One region of the Pantoea stewartii genome, then DNA from elsewhere that is predicted to be linked to it. Evidence: riboswitches for the same ligand, from Rfam matches in the RefSeq annotation. Region 1 holds a riboswitch; the other holds the start of a gene.
The links. Region 1 has a riboswitch for fluoride ahead of G5574_RS23295 (DHHA2 domain-containing protein). Riboswitches for the same ligand answer to the same signal wherever they lie in the genome.
Positions count from the first base shown of each region.

Region 1 (4,719 bases):
AGCTGGTTGTACTTTTCCACGCGTTCGCCGCGGCACGGCGCGCCGGTTTTCAGGTGTCCCGCGCGCAGGGCCACCGTCAGATCGGCAAGGAACGTGTCCGTGGTTTCCCCGCTGCGGTGAGACATGAACGCACCCCAGCCGTGCCGCTGGCAGAGAGCCACGGCGTCCAGCGTTTCGCTGAGCGAGCCTATCTGATTGAGCTTGATCAGCGCGGCGCTGGCGAGGTTTTCGTCAATGCCGCGCTGGATGTACTTCACGTTGGTTACAAACAGGTCGTCACCAACCAGCTCGGCCCTGCCCGCAAGCTGCTGGTGCAGATGCTTCCAGCCCGCCCAGTCGTCCTCGGCCAGGCCGTCTTCCAGCAGGATGACCGGAAACTGGTCCATCAGCTCGCCGTAGTATGCCGTCATTTCCGCCGCGCTCAGCGCGCTGCCCTCGGTGCGCAGATGATACTGACCGTCAGCGAAAAACTCACTTGAGGCAGGGTCCATGCAGATGCTGATGTCCTCTCCGGGCCTGTATCCCGCCTTCTCAATCGCCTGTACGATAAACGCCAGCGGGTCACGGTTCGACGACACGGCGGGCGCAAAACCGCCTTCGTCGCCCACTGCCGCTGAGAGTTTTTTGTCCAGCAGGATCTGGCGCAGCGCCTGGTAGACCTCGCTGCCCTGACGCACGGCCTCGCGCAGCGTGGGAGCCCCGTGTGGCGCTATCATGAACTCCTGGAAGTCCGCGCCCTGACCGCGGGCGTGCACGCCGCCGTTGATGATGTTCATGCACGGCACGGGCAGCAGATTCGCCTGCAGGCCCCCCAGGTAGCGCCACAGCGGCTCGTGCGAGGCCTGTGCCGCCAGCCGGGCCACCGCCAGCGATACGCCCAGAATGGCATTGGCACCCAGGCGACTCTTGTTCTCCGTGCCGTCCAGCATCAGCATGATGTTGTCCAGCTGCCGCTGCTCGCGCACGTCCAGGCCGCGCACGGCTTCGCAGATTTCCGTATTAACCGCCCTGACGGCATCCAGCACGCCTTTGCCGCCAAAACGTTGTGCGTCACCGTCGCGGCGCTCTGCGGCCTCGCGCGACCCGGTGCTGGCCCCGGAAGGCACCGAGGCGCGTGCCATCATCCCGTCCGGGGTCCGGGCCTCAACTTCAACGGTGGGGTTGCCGCGAGAGTCAAGAATTTCCCGGGCGGTCACGTTATCCAGTGTAAAGTGCATAGCGTTTCTCCCGGTTTAGTCATTCAGGTGAGTAATAAGCACATCCACCGTGAGGTGGTTGATGTATTCCGCCGAGCGGGACGTCAGCATTCCCATAAAGCGGTTGCGGTGCCCGGCAAGCACGAGGTCCACGCCCAGCTCATTGATGCACTTCTCCACGTCCTCAAAGCGGCGCATGGTCACCAGCTCCCGCGTGTCTACCGCCTCAGGCACGGAGGCCGCCAGCTCGCTCATAAACGCTTTGGCTTTCAGCACCTCTTCCGACACGACGTCGTCCATCAGGCTGTCGGACACGTAGTTCATTTCCCGGTAGTCGTCGCTGATGTGGGCCAGGGTGATTTTCATGCCGAGCGGCTGCGCCAGCGCGACCGCCCGTTTCAGCAGGAGGGTGCCGTCGTCTTTGTCGTTCACAAGTATCAGTGCGTGGGTGTAGCAGGTCATAATGAACTCCCGTTCTGGTTAAGGCGGGACTCAAGCCACGGCAGAAGCTGTTTTTTGCGGCTGAGCATGCCCGGTACGGAGCAGGAGGCCGCGTTAACGCTCTCCCGCCCGGCGAAGTAAAGCGTTGAAAACCCGGCGCGAATGTCGGTCAACATCAGCACCGTCAGCCCGGCACCCGACTGGTCCGCCAGATACGCCAGGGCAGCGAGCAGGTCGTCCATCACGGGGGCAACCTGTGTCGGTGAGCTGACCTCAATCTGGGCAATGCGCACGTCGGTGCCGGCAATGACGAAGGCCTTGAGGTCCCTGCCCAGCAGCTGCTGGGCGCTGAGGCCGCTGACGTCCGTTTTGGCGGTGAGGAGGTCACGGGCGAAGGCTCTGCGGTTTACGCCGGACAGCACGCCCAGTTCGGTCGCCGAACGGATATCGTCTTCGGTGGTGGTCGGCGAGCGAAGATTCACGGTGTCACTCAGGAGTGCGCCCAGCAGAAGCACGGCGAGCGTCGGGGGCAGCGTGCGGCGCGCTTCAGCGTCCATCAGCAGCCAGAGCAGCGTGGCGCTGCTGCCAACCGGGCGGATATGCACCTCCGGCGGCAGTTGCGTTATCAGCCCGCCCAGCCGGTGGTGGTCAGTGATGCCCACGACGTTGCTCCGGAGCAGGTCGTCAGGCCCCTGCGCCGGCTCGGTGAAATCGACCAGCCACACCCGTTCATCCTGCAGCGGAATAGCGAGCAGCGGCGGCAGCGTAAGACCGGCGGTGTCAAAGATAAAGCGGGTTTCCCGGTTAGCCTCGCCGAGACGCCATGCGCGGGCGTCCATGCCGCGCCCGGTCAGCCAGTGAGCGGTGACGACCGCCGTGCAGATGGCGTCGCTGTCAGGATTGATGTGGCCAAAAACGTGTATCAAGGGTCTCTCCCCGTAAAGGGAAGTACGCAGGCCGGGAGGAAAGTAAGGACGGCCTGACGCACCTCCTGAAAATCAAGAGTCACATCAGGCGTCATCAGCTCCGGAACGGAGCGGTTGGGAAAGGTGGAACGCCATCACCCTGTACTCTGAGTATAGAGCCAGACGGAAAGCCTGTCAGTATTATTCTGCTGGCACCCTCAGCCCGCCAGCGCAGCGCGTGCTTCGCGGAGCACCCGGCGGATGTTTTCCGGCACCGCCGGGCTTGTGCAAAGTGAAAGCGGACTGGGGTGAGGCATCTTCAGCACCGTGACGCCGGGGCACTGATGACTGACCGTCCCGCGGGCCTGAGCCGCTACGGCACCGGCCAGCACCACCACGCGCAGCGCGGGCAGATACGCCAGCACGTCCTCAAGCCAGGCGCAGCCGCTGCGGATGTCCGCCGCTGAGGGCCGTTTCTGCGGCCCGTCGCTGACCCAGGGCACCGTATTCCACAGCACGCTGTCCCGGCGCGCAATACCGGCTTCCGCCAGAAACCGCCCCAGGTTCTGCTGGGCCGGCCCCGGGTTATCCCGCGACACAAACCGGGGTGACGGGCTGCTGCGCGCCGGCGACTGCAGCAGGACGAGCAGTCCGGCCCCGGTCCCGCCGTCGGCCGGATCAAACCACGGCAGCTCCACGCCGTGCTGACGCAGCCCGCTGACCCAGCGATTCAGCGCGGCCACGTGCGGCGCGGTGACTGCCGCGAGGCGTTCCTCGCGTAAAAACGGGTCCAGCAGCGACGTGCAGGTTTCACTCACGGCTTCCGGTCCAGGCCTGCCAGACAGGGGGAAACAAACAGTTTCCCGCTCCATGCCCCGCGCACCGTCTTCACCGCGACCAGCAGCCACATGGCGGCCAGCATGACGACAAGAAGCGCACCGAAGCCTTTAAAGAACGCCAGGTCAACGAGGGTGGACAGCTTCAGCGTGGCGACCGTGTACACGCCCAGCGGGAAGGTAAAGCCCCACCATCCCAGATTGAACGGAATGCCTTCACGGAAGTATCGCACGGTTATCAGCGTGGCCAGCAGCATCCACCACAGGCCGCAGCCCCAGAAGAGAATGCCGGCAACGAACCCCACGCCCTGCGCGATATGACCGATTTCCGGCATGCCCGCCGCGGCAAACACCCCGGGCGCATCTCCGCCGATGACCAGCATCCCCAGCGAGCCGGTACCAATCGGCCCCAGTGCCAGCCAGCTTGAGGCCGCCATGCTTTCGTGTGGTAGCTTGTGCAGCGCCATACGCAGCAGCAGGATGGCGAGGATGCTCAGCGCCACCGGCACCGAGTACGCCCACAGCACGTAGCTGGTAATAATGATGCCGAGCTGCGCGTGGGGGTCGGCAATGTGCGGTGCCAGCAGGCCGCCACTGACTGCCGCAACCTCGGCGGCCACGACCGGCAGTAACCAGACGGCGGTCATCTGGTCAATGCTGTGCTGCTGCCGGGTAAACATCATGTAGGGAATACACACGCCACACAGCAGCGACATCGCCACGTCCAGCCACCACAGGGCGTGCGCTACGGGAATGACGTCAGCCCCCCACCGGGGGAGGCCAAACGCCAGCAGCCCGTTGATGATGGTGGCCATGCCCATCGGGATGGTGCCGAAGAACATGGACACCGTTGAATGGCCAAAGATGCGCTTTGCCTCACCGAAGTACATCACCCAGCGGGCCAGATACATCACGGCAAAGACGCTGAACAGGAAGATGTTAAACATCCAGAGTCCCTCGGCGACGAGGCGTAATCCCGGAACCGGCCAGGGGAACTGCGCCAGAGACAGAGACAGGATACCGGTCCCCATGGTCGCGGCGAACCAGTTAGGCGTGAACTGACGTATGGCCTCTTTCGGGCTGCTCAGCGCGCTCAGCGGGCGCGCTCCGTTATGCAGGGTAAATATTTTATCGTTCATGCCGTAATCTCCTGAGTAGACAGAAAGAGTATAGGCACGTCGGGTTAAATCTTTAAAACAGGTTATTCAGTTAAAATAAACCAGTAAAAGTGGTTAGACTCTCCCACTCCGGGAAGGACCGTCACACCGCCGGAGTGAGGGAAGGACTGAATCAGGCCTGCGGCGGGCTTTTAATCGTGGCCGTGACGCGGTTCTGTTTCAG
Region 1 covers NZ_CP049117.1:63,370-68,088, forward strand. Annotated here, with positions in the region: gene eno (phosphopyruvate hydratase) at 1-1,217, opposite strand, end outside; gene G5574_RS23290 (universal stress protein) at 1,233-1,658, opposite strand; gene G5574_RS23295 (DHHA2 domain-containing protein) at 1,655-2,563, opposite strand; fluoride riboswitch at 2,642-2,711, opposite strand; gene G5574_RS23300 (uracil-DNA glycosylase family protein) at 2,761-3,360, opposite strand; gene G5574_RS23305 (TDT family transporter) at 3,357-4,517, opposite strand; gene G5574_RS23310 (YncE family protein) at 4,669-4,719, opposite strand, start outside.

Region 2 (4,719 bases), on a different replicon from region 1:
CATGGATGAAGCCACTTCCGCCCTTGATTCAGAGGTGGAAGCGGCGATTCAGGAAAGCCTGGAGTCGCTGATGCAGGGTAAAACGGTGATTGCCATCGCTCACCGTCTGTCCACCATTGCAAAAATGGACCGGCTGGTGGTGCTGGAACACGGCCAGATTGTCGAAATCGGTAGCCACCAGGAACTGCTGGCACAAAATGGCCTGTATGCCCGGCTCTGGCAACACCAGACCGGCGGGTTTGTCGGGGCGGACTAGTCGCCGCGTCGGTAGGGCAAGGCGTCCCGGGCTTCCTCGGCCCACAGGTGAACGCCCTGCCGCTCCTGCTGCAAAAAATCGTCAACGGCGGCGCGCAGGCCGGGATGACACAGGTAGTGCCAGGAGTGGGTAATCTGCGGTTCGAAACCACGCACCAGCTTGTGTTCGCCCTGCGCGCCCGCATCGAAGCGTTGCAGGCCTTCGGCGATGGCGAAATCCATCCCCTGATAAAAACAGGTTTCGAAGTGAAGCTGGTTAAATTCCGCCAGGCAGCCCCAGTAGCGGCCATACAGGCTTTCCCCGTCTTTAAGGTAAAAAGCCATCGCTGCGGGCTGCTGCTGCAAACGGGCAATGACGACGCGAATGTTTTCCGGCAGACGCGCGGCCAGTAAGCTAAAAAAGGCACGCGTCAGATAAGGACGCTGACCACGCACCGCGTACGTGTTGGCATAGCAGGTGTACACAAAATCCCATTGATCTTCACGCAGTTGATCGCCGCGATACCAGTCAAATTCAAAGCCGTTCAGGGCGACCTGCTCCCGTTCCTTGCGCAGCTGTTTGCGCTTGCGTGACATCAACGTATCCAGAAAGTCCTGGAAGTCGCGATAGCCGCGATTGTGCCAGTGATACTGGCAGCCCAGCCGCGCCAGCCAGTCGGGTTGTTCCGCCAGCAGCGCGTTAGCGTGAGAGTCGGTGAAATTGATATGCGCGCCACTCAACGTCTGGCGCTCCAGCCAGTCTGGCAGCCTCGACAGCAGACGGATAGCGGCATCGGATTTGCCCAGCACGCGCGCGCCCGTTACCGGGCTGAAGGGAATGGCACCGAGCCATTTCGGATAGTAAGCGATACCGGCTCGCTGACAGGCATCGGCCCAGGCGTGATCGAACACGTATTCACCCTGTGAATGGCTTTTTTGGTAGCCGGGTAGCGCGGCGCAGAGTTCACCCTGCTCACGCCAGACCAGATGGGCTGGCTGCCAGCCCCGTGCCGGCCTGACGCTGCCGCTGTCTTCAAGGCTCAGCAAAAAGGCATGGCGCAAAAAAGGCTGATCATCAGGCAGCAGCGCATCCCATTCAGCGGCGGGAATGTCGGATAACGTGCTCAGGGTAAACAACGACATGCATAACTCCAGACGGCAAGCGGTGACGTTTCAGTCAAGCAGGTTTTACGTTACAGGGAAAGGGAGACGGCACGTAATGTTTGCCTTTTCCTGAACGACATGCGGCCTTCCCGGCGGTCAGTTTGATTTTGACGTTAACCGGTGTAACTGTTCAAATACCTGTCAGACAACACAACTTTTACAGGAACCGGCATGGCAAAAGCATTGGTGTTTTTTCTGCACGGCGTAGGCAGTAACGGCGACGATCTGGCACCTGTCGGCGATTATTGGGCAACCTTGTTACCCGATGTGGTCTTTGCCTCACCGGATGCGCCTTATGCTTTTGAACAGGGCATGGGCTATCAGTGGTTCAGTCTGGCGGGCATTACGCCGGAAAACCGTCCAGGGCGGGTTCGCGAAGCTCGTGAGGCGTTTGACCGCGTTCTGCGTGACCTGATGGCGCAGCATGATATGGCAGAATGCTGGGAGAAGGTCATCCTGGTGGGCTTTTCTCAGGGCTCGATCATGGCGCTAGATCTACTGGCCTCTGGCCGTTATCCTCTGGCGGGCGTGGTGGCATTTTCCGGCCGACTGGCCTTTGACGGCCCACTGACACCACTCGCGCATACGCCAGCCCTGCTGATCCATGGCCGGGCTGATGCGGTGATCCCCGTCAGCGAAAGTGAGTCAGCCGCGGCCCGCCTGAAAGCCGCGGCGGTTCCGGTCGAGGCATTGATTGAGCCACAGACTGGCCACACGATTTCAGCCGAGGGCGCCCTGCACGCCGCCAGCTTCATCGCTCAGTGTCTGCAGGACTGATGGCATCCGGTTTCGCGGCGGCGTTAACCCAACAGGTTAATCAGCGCGAAACCGGCAAAACTCATCAGCAACGAGCCAATGACATGCACCAGCGCGCTGCTCATCGCCCAGAGATATTTTCCGGACTGCAACAGGGTCATTAATTCTGCGGTAAACGTGGAAAACGTGGTGAGCCCGCCACATAAGCCTGTAATGATCAGTAACCGCCAGGCGGGATCGAGCTGGGGATTTTTAATAAACCAGGCCATGGCCCCCCCGATCACAAAGCCGCCAATCAGATTCACCAGCAACGTACCCGGTGGAAGATTGGGGAAAAACGCATTGAAACGCATACCGAACCACCAACGCAGTACACAACCTACGCTGCCGCCCACAATCACAGCGAATAGCGGTTTTAACATCTTATACTCCCGTTAACAGGCATTGTGCAGAAGACGGTGGAGGGTCAGCAAATACCGGCACCTGACGCTCCCGCTCCCACGAAAGGATAAAGGATAGTGTCAGGCGTCATCAGCCGCAGGGGAAACCTGCTGGCGGTTGGGGAAGGTGGAACGCCATCACCTTGCGCAGGCAATCATACGATGCCTTTTTCTGACTGGCAACTCAGACCATGTGAACGCGCGCCCGTGATGTGCGGCTGACATGCTGTGTCAAAAACCCGACGCGGGTAGCCTTAAAAGGGGGAGAATTCAGGTTTCCCCTTTTTCCGTTTTCCGCTTAAATAAATGACGGCTTTTACGCTTGCCGCGCCCACACAACGATTGTCGCCCCGGGTGAGGCGCTCACGCTTTCTGGAGAATCCTTTGCGCACTGTCATTTTTGATACTGATATCGGCGTGGATGATGCCTTTGCGCTGGCCTATGCCGCGCGGACGCAACATCTGCTGGGCATTACCACGGTATTCGGCAACGTTGCCGTGGGCCAGGCGGTGAAAAATGCGCGGCTCTTTTGCCAGAAAATGGCGATTGACGTGCCGGTGTACCGCGGCTGCGCCCGTCCGCTGGCACGGGAACCGAGCGCACCAGCCAGGCTGCATGGTGAAGACGGTTTAGGGGATGCGTTTGATAATCCGTTTAGCGACGACGCGCCCGGTGCCGTGCAGTTTATTATCGACAGCGTTCGTGCTAATCCCGGCGTCATTACGCTGGTGGCAATCGGTCCCCTTACCAATATCGCCAGCGCCATCAATCAGGCACCGGATATTATCCCGCTGGTCAAAGAACTGGTCATCATGGGCGGCGCCTTTGGTACCGATGGCCACAGCGGGAATGTGACACCGTTCAGTGAATTTAATATCTGGAAGGATCCTCATGCTGCGGATCAGGTCCTGTCCTCGGCCTTGCCGGTTATGCTGATCCCGCTGGATGTTACCCATAAAGTGTTGATCAATAGCGATGAGGTGCATCAACTGCAACAGCCGATCCTGCGGGCGATCTGCCGCCCTTATCTGGCGTACAGTCTTGAGAAGGAAGGATTTGCGGGAATGGCGTTGCATGACACGCTGACGATATCCTGGCTGTGCTTGCCCGAGGCATTTACGCTGGTGGAAAGCCCACTGCGGGTGATTACCGAAGGCATCGCCTGTGGTCAGACGGTGCGCCAGATCAGCACGCTGGCTTCCCGTCACAACCCTTTTCGCGATTTGCCCCGACAACGCATCGCATTGGGCGTGGATGCCGACGCCGTGCGTCGCCACTTTTTCCAGTCGCTCTCCGGAACGGCGTAGCGCGTGCGGAGACAGCGCACCCCGTTGTCTCCGGCTTCAGCGATCAAAATCGATAACGCCCTTAATTAACGCACGATTGTTGATGACCTGCGCCTCAAAGTGTTCTGCCAGTGTCGAAAACGCGAAACGCCGGTTGAGCATCATATCGGCACGTAACGTCCCGGCCGCCATGAGTTCACGCACCCGATCAAAATCCTCACGGGTGGCGTTACGGCTACCCATGATCGTGCTCTCCTTCTTGTGAAACTCACTGTCAGGAATCACCAAATCCCCTTTATGCAGACCGACATACACGACTGTTCCGCCATGGCGAATCAGGCTCACGGCCGCGTTCATCGCCGCAGGATTGCCTGTGGCATCAAGCACCTTCAACGGCAGCCTGCCATCAAATTCGTTTCGCAGTGAGGTTATAAACGCCGCATCAGCCGGATTGAGCGCACAGAGGCCCAACTGCTGGCTGACGTGCTGACGGCGGTAATCACTGGTATCCGCGACCACCACCTGCGCGCCGTTAGCAGCGGCAATGGCGGCAGCCCCCAGGCCGATCGGCCCCGCCCCCACGACCAGCACCTGCTCGCCCTGCGCCACCGCCGCTCGCCGCACCGCGTGGGCGCTGATGGCGAAAGGCTCAATGAGCGCTGCGGCTTCTGGCGCAAGATCGTCCACCACCAGCAGGTTAGCTGCCGGTACGCAAAGATAGTCGCTAAAGCCGCCATCCTGATGGACACCCATCACCGAAATGTTTTCGCAGCAGTTGGTTTTACCGCTGCGGCAGGCATCGCATTCAAAACAGGAGAGATAGGGAATCAGTGCCACC
Region 2 covers NZ_CP049115.1:2,651,795-2,656,513, forward strand. Annotated here, with positions in the region: gene G5574_RS12665 (ABC transporter ATP-binding protein) at 1-256, shown strand, start outside; gene G5574_RS12670 (GNAT family N-acetyltransferase) at 253-1,377, opposite strand; gene G5574_RS12675 (alpha/beta hydrolase) at 1,570-2,175, shown strand; gene crcB (fluoride efflux transporter CrcB) at 2,199-2,576, opposite strand; fluoride riboswitch at 2,670-2,746, opposite strand; gene G5574_RS12685 (nucleoside hydrolase) at 2,979-3,902, shown strand; gene G5574_RS12690 (zinc-binding alcohol dehydrogenase family protein) at 3,939-4,719, opposite strand, start outside.
Region 2: linked by a shared signal. The riboswitch ahead of crcB (fluoride efflux transporter CrcB) and the one ahead of G5574_RS23295 (DHHA2 domain-containing protein) in region 1 are both predicted to bind fluoride.